One region of the Peribacillus sp. Bi134 genome, then DNA from elsewhere that is predicted to be linked to it. Evidence: predicted binding sites of a transcription regulator. Region 1 holds the regulator's gene; each other region holds the start of a gene.
What was found. Region 1 encodes Rex, which represses fermentation and respiration genes when NADH is low (regulators of the CRP and FNR family bind a similar motif). Its sites were predicted from a motif close to TTGTGAAATATTTCACAA; they were not measured.

Region 2: LQ188_RS10455 (lactate permease LctP family transporter) is a predicted target of Rex. The motif match lies at 3,248-3,265, and genes of this name have one in related genera.
Region 3: qoxA (cytochrome aa3 quinol oxidase subunit II) is a predicted target of Rex. The motif match lies at 2,836-2,853, and genes of this name have one in related genera.

What each region holds. Positions count from the first base shown of each region.
Region 1 covers NZ_CAKKLN010000013.1:3,928-9,144, reverse strand. Annotated here, with positions in the region: gene groL (chaperonin GroEL) at 1-656, opposite strand, end outside; gene groES (co-chaperone GroES) at 716-1,000, opposite strand; gene LQ188_RS24125 (type II CAAX endopeptidase family protein) at 1,334-2,059, shown strand; gene LQ188_RS24120 (YdiK family protein) at 2,056-2,268, shown strand; gene LQ188_RS24115 (redox-sensing transcriptional repressor Rex) at 2,298-2,957, opposite strand; gene moaC (cyclic pyranopterin monophosphate synthase MoaC) at 2,986-3,498, opposite strand; gene LQ188_RS24105 (ATP-binding cassette domain-containing protein) at 3,632-5,217, shown strand, end outside.
Region 2 covers NZ_CAKKLN010000004.1:373,809-379,025, forward strand. Annotated here, with positions in the region: gene LQ188_RS10440 (LutB/LldF family L-lactate oxidation iron-sulfur protein) at 1-1,385, opposite strand, end outside; gene LQ188_RS10445 ((Fe-S)-binding protein) at 1,410-2,126, opposite strand; gene LQ188_RS10450 (FadR/GntR family transcriptional regulator) at 2,318-3,037, opposite strand; gene LQ188_RS10455 (lactate permease LctP family transporter) at 3,292-4,980, shown strand; gene LQ188_RS10460 (sugar diacid recognition domain-containing protein) at 5,055-5,217, shown strand, end outside.
Region 3 covers NZ_CAKKLN010000008.1:267,495-272,711, reverse strand. Annotated here, with positions in the region: gene LQ188_RS19620 (trypsin-like peptidase domain-containing protein) at 120-1,355, shown strand; gene LQ188_RS19615 (hypothetical protein) at 1,612-1,926, shown strand; gene qoxA (cytochrome aa3 quinol oxidase subunit II) at 2,973-3,902, shown strand; gene qoxB (cytochrome aa3 quinol oxidase subunit I) at 3,976-5,217, shown strand, end outside.

The sequences.
Region 1 (5,217 bases):
AAGATATATGGATTTTCTAGTACAGCTTCCATTTTATCTGAATCAGTAACCATGTATGGAGATGCATATCCGCGATCGAACTGCATACCTTCTACTACGTCCAATTCAGTTGTGAAACCTTTAGACTCTTCGATTGTGATGACGCCGTCGTTACCAACGCGCTCCATTGCTTCCGCAATCAGTTGGCCGACTTCTTCATCAGCTGAAGAGATGGCAGCAACTTGTGCGATAGATTCTTTGTTTTCAACAGGTTGGGAAATGGCTTTCAATTCTGCGATTGCAGTATTGACCGCTTTCTCGATTCCTTTACGGATACCCATTGGGTTAGCACCAGCTGTTACGTTTTTAAGACCTTCGCGGATCATCGCTTGTGCAAGAACCGTTGCAGTCGTTGTACCGTCACCAGCTACGTCGTTTGTTTTGCTTGCTACTTCAGCAACCAATTTCGCACCCATGTTTTCGAATGCATCTTCCAATTCGATTTCTTTAGCGATCGTCACACCGTCATTAGTGATAAGCGGTGAACCGAATTTTTTCTCAAGAACCACGTTACGACCTTTTGGTCCAAGCGTTACTTTAACTGCATCTGCAAGTGCGTCCACACCACGAAGCATGGAGCGGCGAGCTTCTTCACTAAATTTAATTTCTTTAGCCATTTATAAGTACCTCCCTAAAATTTTAAGAAAATTTTCGTTCAGTTAAGTATGATGTATAATTAGCCGATAACAGCTAGAATGTCGCTTTCACGTAAAATTAAGTATTCAGTGTTTTCGTATTTAACTTCAGTACCTGCATATTTTGAGAAGATAATTAGATCGCCTTGGGCAACCTCTAAAGCAACACGTTCGCCATTTTCAAGGACACGGCCAGTACCAACTGCTACTACCTTACCTTCTTGTGGCTTTTCTTTAGCAGTATCAGGAAGAACAATACCGCTTGCAGTTTTTTCTTCAGTTTGAACTAGTTCAATAATAACGCGATCACCTAATGGTTTTAACAAGTGAAACAACCTCCTCATATTCTCTTGATAATTTGTTACATGATTATTAGCACTCTTCATCATCGAGTGCTAACACATTTATAATATTAAATAAACCGAGCCTTTTTTGCAAGTATCTTATTGAAAATTTTTTATTAATTTCTGATAAATTACGGGTAAACTACTTTAGCATAATGATTTCCTTAACAAAGTTATTTAAATGTTTCGTTAGGGGTACCTTTAAGTGGTGTTCTGCCTCAATTTTTGATACCATTTTGGAGTATGCGTTTATAGCTTGTCCCCATATCAGGAACGTTCCGAGCGGATGGGTGACTATAAAAGGAGTTTTCATTTTTGAAAAAGGAATATTGGTTCGTCATCATCACTTATATTGCCATGCAATTATCCAGTATTGTTGGGGTACCCATTTTCATGCTGATCGGGTCTTATACCGGAATGCCGGCTGATGAACTCCAAGTGAAATCTGCAGCATACTGGATAGTTTTCAGTTTTCTCACTGCTTTATTCTTGATTCTTTTTTTAATGAGAAAAGATATGAGGGAAAAGTTGGACACGCGAAATCAAACTTCCGTTTCCATGTCCATATTATGGGCAATTGCAGGAGTGTTCATGGCTCTTTTTGCGCAAAGCATTGCCGGCAGCATTGAACAAATGCTTGGGGTGGAGTCTGAATCTGAAAATACGCAGCAACTCATTTCACTCATTTACAAAGTCCCCATGGTCATTTTCGTCACTTCAGTAATTGGACCTATATTGGAAGAATTAATTTTCCGAAAAATCATTTTCGGATCACTTCATAAACGCTTTAACTTCTTTATTTCAGCTTTAATCAGCTCAGTTATTTTCGGCTTGGCGCATGGTGAATTTGAACATCTTCTTTTATATACGGCAATGGGCTTCACTTTTGCTTTCCTTTATGCAAAAACAGGCCGCATTCTCGTATCAATGAGCGCTCATATTGCGATGAATACGCTTGTTATCATCCTTCAAGTGGTATATCGGGAGGATATAGAGAAGATGATGGATACTGCACAGGCCTTCATCGGAGGTTTATTATGAAACGTCAATCACCCTTATTCATGGGCATCATCTATGCAGGCTTAGGAGCTCTTTTTACCGCTATCGCGATTCAAACCGTCAATTCTTCTGGATGGGGACTCTTCGCCTACATACTTGTCCTCATTGCGACTCTTGACTTTGGATCGGGCTTACGCATGATCATGCTGCACTTTAAGATTAAAGCCGCACAAAAAAATAAGAAAAAATAAAAAAACGCTGCAAAGATGCAGCGTTTTTTTCATTCCTCCAAGGCGGCTTCTTCCACTACCGGATAATGTTTCAGGAAGTAGATGAGCGACTGAAGCTCCACGGCCAGGTCAATATGGTGAACCCTTATGGATGGAGGCACGGTCAGCCTTGCAGGTGTAAAATTCAATATTCCTTTTATATCAGCTTTGACTAGACGATCGGTTATCGTCTGGGCTACCTGTGCAGGCACGGTCAATATAGCTGCAGTGATATTATTTTCCTGCAATAACGTATCGATTTGATCCATATGATAGATGGGCACATCAGCTATCCGCTTGCCGACTTTTTCTTCAGAAACTTCGAAAGCCATTTCAATTTTTGTATTATTATTTTTCATGAAATTGTAATTTAAAAAAGCGGTTCCTAAATTTCCTACCCCTATTAAAGCGACTTTGGTCAATTCATCTTGATCTAGTGTTTTTCTAAAGAAGGATAATAAATAATTGACATTGTAGCCGTAGCCTTTTTTCCCAAGCGCGCCAAAGTAGGAAAAATCACGGCGTATGGTGGCAGAATCCACTTTTACAGCTTCGCTTAGCTCTGCCGAGGAAACTCTTTGTTTGCCTGAGGAATGTAAGTTCTTTAAAAATCGATAATACAATGGTAACCTTTTGGCTGTTGCCTGCGGTATCTTTGGGTCATGGTTCATTGTTCTTCCCCGCCTTCACACATGCTTTTCAACTTAATTCTCTATCTGTTTGTTTTACTTGTCTTTTATAATCGTTACTGGAAACTCCGCCTGTTTTCTCCACTAGGAATGTAGGCCCGATCACCATTCCCTTGTCAATGGCCTTACACATGTCATAAACAGTCAAGGCAGTCACGGATGCAGCTGTTAACGCTTCCATTTCCACACCTGTACTCCCTTTTGTCTTAGCTTCCGTTTCAATCCTAAGTCTGTATCCTTGTTCCTCTTTTTCCCACTCAAAGGCTATATTGACCCCTTGCAGAGCAATGGGATGGCACATCGGAATGATATTGGATGTATTTTTGCTGGCCATTATTCCTGCAACCTGTGCAACAGCCAGTACATCACCTTTTTTCATTTTCTGGTTCGTGACCAATTCATATATTTCATCATTCAATAAAATGCTCGATTGAGCTACTGCCGTCCGGGTTGTTTCAGGCTTAGCACTCACATCGACCATTTTGGCCCTGCCCTGTTCATTAAAATGCGTTAAGTCTCCCATTTAAGTAACCCCTCCTAAATCATACACTATTATTCCACTTTATGTAACAGCTTTTGTTTTACCATGGAACCAAGCTGTTGCCGATAATAACTAAAATACGTTACACTATCTATAATCAATTGAGGTGAAATCTATGATTTTATTACAAATCAATCAACTATCGAAATATTATGGAGCTGAACTTATTTTATCAAATATGAAGCTCGAAGTTCAAAATAAAGATCGAATTGCACTTGTCGGCCGTAATGGCGCCGGAAAATCGACTCTGCTAAAAATCATAGCCGGGAAGATTTCCCATGATGGCGGTGAAATTATCAAACCAAAAGGCGTCACAATCGGCTATATGGCCCAGGATACGGGATTGGAATCCGAACTGACCATTTGGGATGAGATGCTGACGGTATTCACGGACCTTATAGAGCAGGAAAAGGAACTGCGTCGCCTTGAAGCTGATATGACCAGACCTGACATCTTTGAAAACGAAACGGTTTACCAAAAAGTGCTGAATGAATACGACACTTTGATGGTGGCATTCAAAGAGAAGGGCGGTTATCAATATGAAGCGGATATCCGTTCCGTATTGCATGGGCTTCAGTTTGCTGACTTTGACTATTCTACCCCAATTTCCACATTAAGCGGCGGGCAAAAAACAAGGCTTGCATTAGGAAAGCTGCTTTTAAGGAAACCGGATATATTGATTCTGGATGAGCCGACGAACCATTTGGATATTGAAACCCTATCTTGGCTTGAACAATATTTACAAGGGTACCAGGGAGCTGTGCTCATTGTTTCCCATGACCGCTATTTTTTAGATAAAGTAGTAAACCTGGTATATGAGATTTCCCGGAATAACATGAAAAAATACTATGGTAATTATAGTTCTTACCTAGAGGGAAAAGCGGAAGATTATGAGCGGGACATGAAACTGTTCGAGAAGCAGCAAGGGGAAATCGAAAAGCTTCGCGACTTTGTCCAACGTAATATCACAAGGGCTTCGACCACGAAAAGAGCACAAAGCAGACGCAAGCAGCTCGAAAAGATGGATGTTTTGGACAAGCCGCAAGGGGATGAAAAATCCGCGAATTTTTCTTTCCAGATTGAAAGGCAAAGCGGAAATGAAGTACTCCACCTCCAGGACTTGGCTATCGGATACGAAGGGGAAACGGTATCAAGGAATATAAATTCCCGGATGACAAAGGGAGAGAGCATAGCTCTTGTTGGCCCAAATGGAGTTGGAAAATCAACTTTATTGAAAACGATCATTTCTAAGCTGCCTGCACTTTCTGGGGAATTCCGTTTTGGAACGAACGTAGAAGTCAGCTACTACGATCAAGAACAGGCTAACCTTGTTTCCAATAAACGCGTACTCAATGAATTATGGGACGACTATCCCCTTAAACCGGAAAAGGACATCCGCACCGTACTCGGTAATTTCCTATTTAGCGGGGACGATGTTTTGAAAACCGTTTCCACACTAAGCGGGGGCGAAAAGGCTCGGCTTGCTCTTGCCAAAATGATGATGCAAAAAGGTAATTTTTTAATTCTTGATGAACCAACGAACCATTTGGACCTCGATAGTAAATTGGTGCTTGAAAACGCTTTGATCGATTATCCGGGAACTATTCTTTTCGTCTCACATGACCGTTATTTCATAAATCGGATAGCAACGAAAGTGATAGAGCTCTCCAAAGACGGCAACGAAGAATTCCTCGGTGATTA
Region 2 (5,217 bases), on a different contig from region 1:
AAGCTCTCTTTCCCTGGAGCAGGGAACTCGCGGCTTTCTGTCCAAGTTTTGAGCGGTCCCGGTCCTTTCGAGATGATATCCCCCGTTTTAAAAGGGGACATCGCTGATGGTGCGATTTTGGAGCCGAATTTATAAAGCATAGGCGATGCCGCACCAATTCCGAAGGCCTTCATGGCCATCTTTTCTGAAAACGGCGCCATTTTTTCCTTTTCAACGATGACTTCCCGATGCTTCCTCAGTAAATCATGGAGAGGAATCTTTACCGGACAGGCATCTGTACAGGCGGCACAAAGAGTGGAGGCATATGGAAGTTCCTTGAAATCATCATAACCTCCGAGTAAAGGTGAAAGCACAGCACCGATTGGTCCGGGGTATATTGAACCATATGAATGACCGCCAACCTGGCGATAGACTGGGCAGACATTTATACAGGCAGCACAGCGAATGCATTGAAGAACGGATTGAAACTCAGTTCCCAAGATGGAGGAGCGTCCATTATCCACGATCACAAGGTGAAACTCCTCGGGTCCGTCTACATCACCTTCATCACGCGGACCGGTAAGTGCGGTGATGTAACTGGTCAATCTTTGGCCGACAGCGCTTCTTGTCAATAAGCTGACAAGGACTTCGAATTCATCGAATGTAGGTACAAGCCGTTCCATTCCCATCACGGTGATTTGCGTTTTTGGGAGGGCGGTGACCAAATCTGCATTTCCTTCATTCGTCACCAAACCGATCGAGCCCGTTTCCGCAATCGCAAAATTACAGCCGGTAATGCCCACATCGGCGCTTAAGAAATCTTTCCGCAGAATGCCCCGGACATGGGCGGTAAGCTCTTCCGGCTTTTCAGTTTGCGTATATGCAAGCTTTTCTTTAAAAACATCCCTAATCTGCTCCTTATTTTTATGGAGAGCAGGTGCGACGATATGGGAAGGGGGATCATGATCATCCACTTGTAAAATGTATTCACCAAGGTCCGTTTCAACGACATCGAGGCCAACTGCCTCAAGAGTGGCATTCAAATTGATCTCTTCCGTGACCATCGATTTGGATTTCACGACCTTTTTGGCATTCTTTTTTACAATAACATCCTTGATGTAACCGCTTGCTTCTTCAGCCGTTTGAGCGAAGAAGACATGACCGCCTCTTTTCGAAACATTTTCTGCGAGCTGGTGCAAATAGAAATCAAGGTTACTAAGCACATGCTGCCTGATTTCTTCCCCAAGGGAACGCCAATCCTCCCAGCTTCCCAATTCATCAACGGCAGTCAGCCGCCGTCCGTGTAATCGTTCTTGGGCACTCGATACGGCCAATCGCATAAAATCATTATGTATTCCTTCATCCACCCGGTCTTTAAACTTGGCAGAGCTGGTTTTCATAGCCATAATTTTTTCCCCTCCTCGCTTTCTTTAAATACTATTCAGGACTTCCGCAATATGAAGCACTTGCACCGGTTGCCCCTTCCTTTGGATCCGCCCGCCGATATTCATCAAACATCCTGCATCCCCGCCGATTAAAAAATCTGCCCCGGTATCTTCAATATTGCAGACTTTCTCCTCGACCATCTGCCCGGAAATGTCACCCATCTTGACCGAAAAGGTTCCCCCGAACCCGCAGCAGTTTTGGGCATCCGGAAGTGGTGTCATTTCCAGCCCCCTGACATGGCTTAACAAAATGGCAGGTGCTTCCTTGACCTTAAGCAGCCGTGTCATATGGCATGAAGTATGATAAGTGGCCTTTCCCTTAAGGGTCGCCCCGACGTCGGTCACTTTTAAGACATCCACGATGAATTGGGTCAATTCATATGTTTTAGCCGCTAATGATGCCGCTTTCTTTTCCCATTCGGCATCCCCTTTGAATAGGGCCGGATATTCCTTGAACATCGCTGCACAGGAACCGGAAGGGGTTACGATGTATTCAGCATCCGCGAACGTTTTAATCATCTTTTTCATGGCTTCCTTCGATTCCTTCGTATACCCGCTATTATATGCCGGCTGTCCGCAGCATATCTGGGATTCCGGGAAATCGATCTCACAGCCTAATCTCTCGAGTAGCTCCACTGTCGCTTTGCCGACATTGGATTGAAACAAATCGACTAAACATGTTGCAAAGAGAGTAACTTTCAATCTGAACTCCTCCTATTTCAAATAAGTTAACAGGTCATCTGATGACTAGAAAATGGAAAAAGGAAATGGTTTAGAGAATATACCAATTTCCATGATTTTTTAAATGAGATAATCGTTTTCAAAATAATATATCAATTTTATCCTTTTTTGTATAGGGTATTTTTGAAATTAATGAAAGGTCAACTATGCTTTTACTGATTTTTTTGGATGACCCGGTCCAGTGATTCCTCGACGCTTTGAAGGTGAAACAGCATGGCACTGCGGGCTCCGTCTTCATCCTGTGCCAAGATTGCATCATAAATCCTGACATGCTGCTGATAAAGCTGCTTAAGTGTCATCTCTTCGGAATAAAGCGCAACCCGACGGATATCACGCATCTTTTCCGTCATTAATTCTGAAACATGGTTCATCAATGTAATCAGCAGCTCATTTTGTGATGCGTTTGCCACTGCAACATGGAAGGCGATATCCGCTTTATCACTAAGTTCTTCATCATCTGATACCTTTTCCATATTAAAAAGCCTGTCCTTGAGTTCGATAAGGTTTTCTTCCGTTCTTTTTTTCGCTGCCACTTCTGCCGTACCGGACTCAAGTATTTTCCGAACTTCCAGTAAATGCTTGATATTGTCTTGATCCATCAAAAGGGCGGCAGACAAGGGGTGGTTCATGATGGCGGGGTCGAAGGTTTTAACGAATGTTCCTTCACCTTGTTTTATTTCAATAAGACCCATTGAACTCAATGCACTTAATGCTTCACGGATGGCCGGGCGCCCGACTTGGAAATTTTCCGCAAGCTGCTGAATCGAATCCAATTGTTCACCTGGTTTCAGGCTGCCTGACCGAATCATTTCATAAAGTTCATCGCTGACTTCTTCATAAATTTTTTTCGGCTTTATTTTTTTATATACCAAGTAGTAGCACCTCTATTTTCTATGAGTTTCTCTGATTAATATTATATAACACAAATGCTATATGACACTTCCAGAAGGGTGAAAAATCAACAAAAAATAAAAAAAATCTTGATTTTATATTTTCAATCATTTAATTTTAATGAGTACTCATCAAGTCATCTGATGACTTTGAATATTTCGGTATGTAAGGGGTTTCAATTAGCGATTGATTTCTGAATTTTTTAAAAAATCTATAGAAAATGGAGTCGAAATGAATGACATGGACACAAAACTTTACGCCGATCACCGATAATTTAGTTTTATCATCTCTTGCCGCACTCATTCCAATTCTTTACTTTTTCTGGGCACTTACCATCAAACGTATGAAAGGTTACATTGCAGGTATAACCACTTTGCTTGTAGCTCTTGCAGTGGCTGTATTGATATACGGAATGCCTGCAGGAAAAGCAGTGATGTCTGCTTCACAGGGAGCCGTATATGGGCTGCTCCCAATCGGATGGATAATCATCACTTCCGTATTTTTGTACAAAATGACTGTTAAAAGCGGACAATTCAATATCATTCGTTCTTCAGTGCTTTCGCTTACGGAAGACCGCCGTCTCCAGGCATTATTGGTGGCATTTTCTTTCGGGGCATTTTTAGAAGGTGCCGCGGGATTTGGAGCACCTGTTGCCATTTCGGCTGCGCTTTTGGTCGGTCTCGGATTTAACCCGCTATATGCAGCCGGAATTTGTTTGATCGCGAATACCGCTCCGGTAGCATTCGGGGCAGTTGGAATACCGATTATCGCCATGGAAGGCCCTACTGGCATAGCCGCCATGGAGATCTCAAAAATGGTCGGCCGCCAATTGCCATTCCTTTCGGCTTTCATTCCGCTTTATCTCATTTTAATAATGACTGGGTGGAAAAGGTCGCTTGAAGTCCTGCCGGCAATTTTGGTTTCCGGATTTTCCTTTGCCATCACACAGTACTTAAGTTCAAATTTTCTTGGGCCCGAACTACCGGACATCCTTTCCGCGTTAGTGTCACTATTTGCATTGGCAATCTTCCTTAAATTCTGGAAACCTAAAACGATCTTTCGCTTTGCCTCCGAGGAAACGGCAGCCACTGTCGAACCTTTATATACAGCCGAAGCGGAGACAAAATACTCGAAATGGCAGATATTCCATGCTTGGTCACCATTCCTTCTGTTAACGCTTTTCATAACAATATGGGGGATGAACCCAATAAAGCCGGCACTCTCCGGACATTATGAAGGCACCAATGTGCTGCTTGGCGCAATCAATGAAATCGGGAAGCTATTAACCTTCCAAATCGAAGTCCCAGGTCTGCATAATGAGATAATCGGAAGCAATGGATTGCAGATTGCGGCTTTCTATAAAATAGAACTGCTCGGGGCAGCCGGGACTGCCATTTTACTGGCTGCAATCGTAACGAAGTTCATCGCACACATGTCTGCAAAAGACTTTTATAGCACCTTTGTTGAAGCGATGAAAGAGTTGGCAAAGCCCATCTTGATGATTTCTACCGTGGTGGCCTTTGCCTACGTGACGAATTCTTCAGGAATGTCGACAACATTAGGGATGACCCTTGCAAAATCGGGTGATTTATTTCCGTTCTTCGCACCGGTTCTCGGCTGGCTAGGGGTGTTCATTACCGGATCGGATACATCAGCAAACCTCTTATTTGGCAGTCTGCAGAAAGTGACCGCTCTTAAAGTTGGGATGGAACCGGTGCTGGCGCTGGCGGCGAACTCTTCCGGAGGGGTCACCGGAAAGATGATCTCACCACAATCGATAGCGATTGCATGTGCTGCCGTTGGCTTGGCGGGCAGGGAATCGGAATTATTGAGATTCACGCTCAAACATAGTCTTTTCTTATTGCTGCTTGTTTGTGTGATTACCTTCTTGCAAAATGGCGTCCTTTCCTGGATGATTCCATAAGTAGAATGAGGCTCCCTTTTCATAGGGGAGCCTCGAAATATTTTTCAAGCCCATACAAAAAAGGAGGACATATAATGCAATTGGCAGCTGTGGCAGGGAAATTGGTTCATGAGGTTCGGAAACTGATTGAAGAGGAAATCATCATTATTGATCATGCTGGCACAATTATCGCCAGCACCGACAGCAGCCGTATTGGATCTTATCATGAAGGAGCCATCCACGCTTTCAACAATCGTG
Region 3 (5,217 bases), on a different contig from region 1:
AAAATTTTATAATTTTTGTAAAATGTCGCCCTATTCGTTATTTCTTAAGAATTTTTTAATATTTCCTGTTTATGATTGAGTCAAGTAAAGGATAAAGGACAATCATAGGAGGGATAAAGATGGAAAATTATAATGGTGATGAGCAAGTCAGAGTAAAGGCAGAACGGAAAAAGGGTAAGTCTCTTTGGCTAACTAGCCTTGTTTCCGGAACGGTTGCTGCTATGGTTACATCGTCTGTATTTCTATTTGGCGGGGACTTTATAGGTCAAGGGAATAGTCCAGTGAATGAGTCAACCAAAACGGCAGGTGTACAGCAAACGGAAAGTGTTGAAAAGGATAAAAGTGTCACGGCGGAAAAGTTATCGACAAGTACGGATTCAAATGATAGGGCAGAGATGGTCGAATCAGCATCCAAATCGATAGTCGGGGTCGTGAATTTACAGGAGATGCAAAACCAGTACCCGTACCAGCAGCAAAGCACGGAGAGCGAAACGGTTGAAAGCGGCACCGGCTCAGGGGTCATCTATAAAAAAGCTGATGGGAAAGCCTATATCATCACGAACAATCATGTTATTGAAGGAGCTAAGGAAGTCGAAATTTCATTGTATGATGGACAAAAGGCAACGGCAACGGTTGTCGGGGCTGATGCTTTGACTGATTTAGCGGTGTTGACAATTGATGCCTCGAAAGCACCTGAGGGAATTAAATTCGGGAATTCCGATAGCATGCGTCCAGGAGAAGAAGTATTGGCAATTGGCAACCCACTTGGACTTGATTTTTCACGATCGGTTACACAAGGGATCGTCAGTGCGACCGGACGCTCCATTTCAGTCGATACCTCGGAAGGGGAGTGGGAACTTGATGTGCTTCAAACAGATGCAGCGATCAACCCCGGCAATAGCGGGGGTGCATTGATCAACACCGCTGGGGAAGTGATCGGCATAAACAGTTTGAAGATTTCCGAAAACGGTGTGGAAGGCTTAGGATTTGCCATACCAAGTAATGATGTGATTCCGATTGTTACGGAGCTAATTGAAAATGGAAAAATCACGCGCCCATATTTAGGAGTCAGCTTGGCCAGTATGGAAGAACTGCCGCAATATTACATTCAAAATGTTCCAGAAGCCGTAAAGTCCGGCGTAATGGTGACGAGTATAGAGGCGGGATCGGCTGCGGCGAATGGAGGGCTTAAGCAACAGGATATCATCGTTGAGATTGATGGAACGAAAATAAATACTCCCGCTGCATTAAGGAAGTACTTATATACAGATAAGAAAATCGGAGATAAAGTAAAGATTAAAGTATATCGAGGCACTGAAGAAAAAACGGTAACGATCACCTTGCAAAAACCATAGAATGAGGTAAGGCCCCTGATTATTCAACAGGGGTCTTTTATTGGAGTTTTTTTAATAGTATACAGTGGGCTAATATCGGAAAAAACAGATAGTGTATTTGCACTGTTTTGAAGTTTGTTCATGTAGTCTTGAATACCTAAAAGTGAATGGTGGCGCCTTCTATTTGTCAAGGTTTTCATCGTGAATATGTTAAAAAATAGAAAAGATTTGACAAATTTGTGAAATGTCATAAAATAGAAAGAAAGGGGATGAAATTATGGAAGCTAATCAGAAGATGTTAGATGCAGTGAAATGGGTATCGGGCACAGGTTGTGTAATCGGAATTATTATTTTTGCTTTAAGTTTCTTTGTAAGCGATTACAATAAGGATTATATATTCACCGCTGTTGGAATCGCCATCACATTAAGCGCAGCTGCCATTTTTCTAGTTGGTATATTTTTTGTCCTGACAGAGGAAATGGTAATGAATACACGTAAAGGCGAAAGAATTGAACCGGAAACGACTAAAATCATAAAAATGAAAACAAAGGCTAAAGCTCCAACAAACAGAAGTACAGAATTCAGTAACTAAAGCGAGGAATATAGCGCAATATACTGTTTTTCTAAACAAAACTAGTTGTTCTTTTACCTAACTTGCTGAATTTGAGTCAACTTGATCACAATTAATGAATGCGCTTTCATTTCATATTATCAGAATCGAATTATCGATTTGTTACATTTTAATTCAATATACTGCCACTCGTCATTGCCAAACACACGATGTGCTTGTACATCCAAACCAACTGCCTGCACGCCAGGAAGTCTCAATTACATTTTAAACAATATCTACGAGAAAAGGACACTTTTAAGAAGTCCTTTTTTTGTGGTTTTTTTTTATGTACTTTTAATTGAAAATTCAAAAGGGAAAGGGATACAGGTATCAATATGGGGTTATTGAGCAGTGGTTTTGCTAAAGGCAGATTTGATAGCAAACCTGAATTACTTACTACGCTTTTGCTACACGGCTGTTTAAAAATACTGACAGGGCATAAGGATTGCAAAAAGAACCCAATTTCATTTCAACTCGTTGTTTCCTTATATATATATAATATTGACCTGTGTTGGTTCATAAGGGTATTGAAGCATGGAGACAACATCGTGTCCCATGTGTCTACCATTTACCAACCTCCTTGGCCGAGTGAAAAAAATCCGGTTTAAATCATGGTATCTAACGATAAATACCTAATTGACAAGATAGGTAATATAATTCATAATCTTTAAGAGTTTTGAGGCAATATACACGGTGACTATAATGTGAAATTTTTATTTCATTATATTAGAGTAATATTAAATGGAAAGAGGATCGGTACTATTTGTAATCCTGCACTGATAAGTGAATTTTCAAAGGCAAGATATGAAACATTTATTATATTTCATTTGCTGAAGATTTTCGAACATTTCAGTTCATTTACCATCTTCTTACTGCTCTTTAATGAACTTTATGTGACAGATGTCACTTTGTATTGTCTTTTTTTAGACTTGGGATTAATATTGGTATGTCGGGGTTTGTGAACATGGTAACACTTTGTCCGAATAATTACCAATTGGAATTTTATTATGTAAGAAAGGGGTAGTACTATGAAAATAAAATGGGCTCTATTAACTATACTTTTTACTATTGCCACTGTGCTAACCGGTTGCGATAACCCATTAATGGTCTTGGACCCTAAAGGGCCAGTAGCTGCAACACAAGCAGATGTTATTATGATTTCGATATGGACAATGGCCTTTGTCGTCCTTGTCGTTATGGTACTGTATATCTTCATGATAATGAAATATCGTGCTTCCAAACAACGTGATGATTATGAACCGCCTCATATTGAAGGAAGTAAGGTTCTTGAAATAATTTGGGTTGCGATCCCAATTCTAATCGTCGCTTTCCTATCCGTTGTTACTGTTAAAACAACAAATGAAGTTGAGGCAACACCTAAAGGATACGGTGATCAAGAACCTTTAATTATTTACGCTTCATCTTCAAACTGGAAGTGGCACTTTAGTTATCCGGAAGAAGATATCGAAACAGTCAACTATCTGTTTTTACCTACTAACCGACCAATTGAATTTAAACTTTACTCATTCGGTCCAATCTCAAGTTTCTGGATTCCGCAACTTGGAGGACAAAAATACGCGATGTCGGACATGGTTAATACGTTGCACTTAGCAGCTGATGTACCAGGAGAGTATATGGGTCGAAATTCAAACTTCAGTGGTTCAGGTTTTGCTCAGCAAACTTTCAACGTTAATGTACTATCTGCAGAGGAATACGATAAGTGGGTAGATGAAATTAAAGCTACTGCTAAACCGATTACTGAGAAAAAATTCAATGAATTGTTAAAACCTGGTCATGTGGGACAATCCACTTACACTGGAACTCACTTAGAGTTTTCTCCAGCTCCTGAAGGGGAAAATGCTGGTCATGACCACGGATCTTCTGATACGGAAGAAAATGATTCCAAGGATTCACACGATGAACATTCAGAACACAGCAACATGAATCATGATCACTAAGAATTAATTTCGTTCGATAAAACAACTAGGTTTACAAGATAAGGAATATTTTCCTGAAAGGAGTCACAAAAGTATGGATTACTTTGATCGATTTGCCGTACCTCATCCAAGTCCTGCGATTTATGCATCCATGGTTGCCATTGGGTTAACTATGATTGCGGTTGTTGCCGGAATTACCTATTTTAAAAAATGGGGTTACTTATGGCGTGAGTGGTTAACAACGGTTGACCATAAACGTATTGGTATCATGTACATCTTGGCAGCACTGCTTATGCTCTTCCGTGGTGGCGTGGATGCTCTTATGATGCGTGCTCAAACGGCTATTCCAGATAACGGTCTTTTGGATGGACAGCATTATAATGAGGTATTTACAACACACGGGGTCGTCATGATCCTGTTCATGGCTATGCCATTTATCATTGGGTTAATGAACATTGTCACACCATTGCAAATTGGAGCGCGTGACGTAGCATTCCCACGTCTGAACGCAGTAAGCTTCTGGTTATTCTTCATGGGGGCAATGCTATTTAACATCTCTTTCGTAGTCGGTGGTTCTCCTGATGCAGGTTGGACATCTTACTTCCCGCTGGCAAGTAACGATTTCAGTGAATCAGTAGGTTCGAACTATTACGCGATTGCAATTCAAATAGCTGGTATCGGTACATTACTGACTGGTATCAACTTTATCGTAACAATCTTGAAAATGAGAGCACCTGGCATGAACTTAATGAAAATGCCAATGTTCACATGGTCTATCTTGATCACAAACTTCATTATCGTTTTCGCTTTCCCTGTATTGACAGTGGCACTTGCGTTGATGACAATGGATCGTCTATTCGGAACTCAATTCTTTACGATGGCCAATGGCGGTAGCGATATGCTTTGGGCGAACTTGTTCTGGGTTTGGGGACATCCTGAAGTTTATATAGTAATTCTTCCGGCTTTCGGTATTTACAGTGAAATCATTTCGACATTTGCACGTCGTAACCTGTACGGGTATAATTCGATGGTTATCTCCATGGTAGCTATTTCTACTCTATCTTTCATTGTATGGGCTCACCATTTCTATACAATGGGTCACGGTGCAATGGTTAATGGTATCTTCTCGATTACCACGATGGCAATTGCCGTCCCGACCGGTGTTAAGATTTTCAACTGGTTGTTCACACTTTGGAAAGGTAAAATCGTTTTTACCGTTCCGATGCTATACTCTTTAGCTTTCATTCCGATTTTCACGCTCGGTGGGGTAACAGGGGTCATGCTTGCAATGGCAAGTGCTGACTACCAATACCATAATACAATGTTCTTAGTAGCT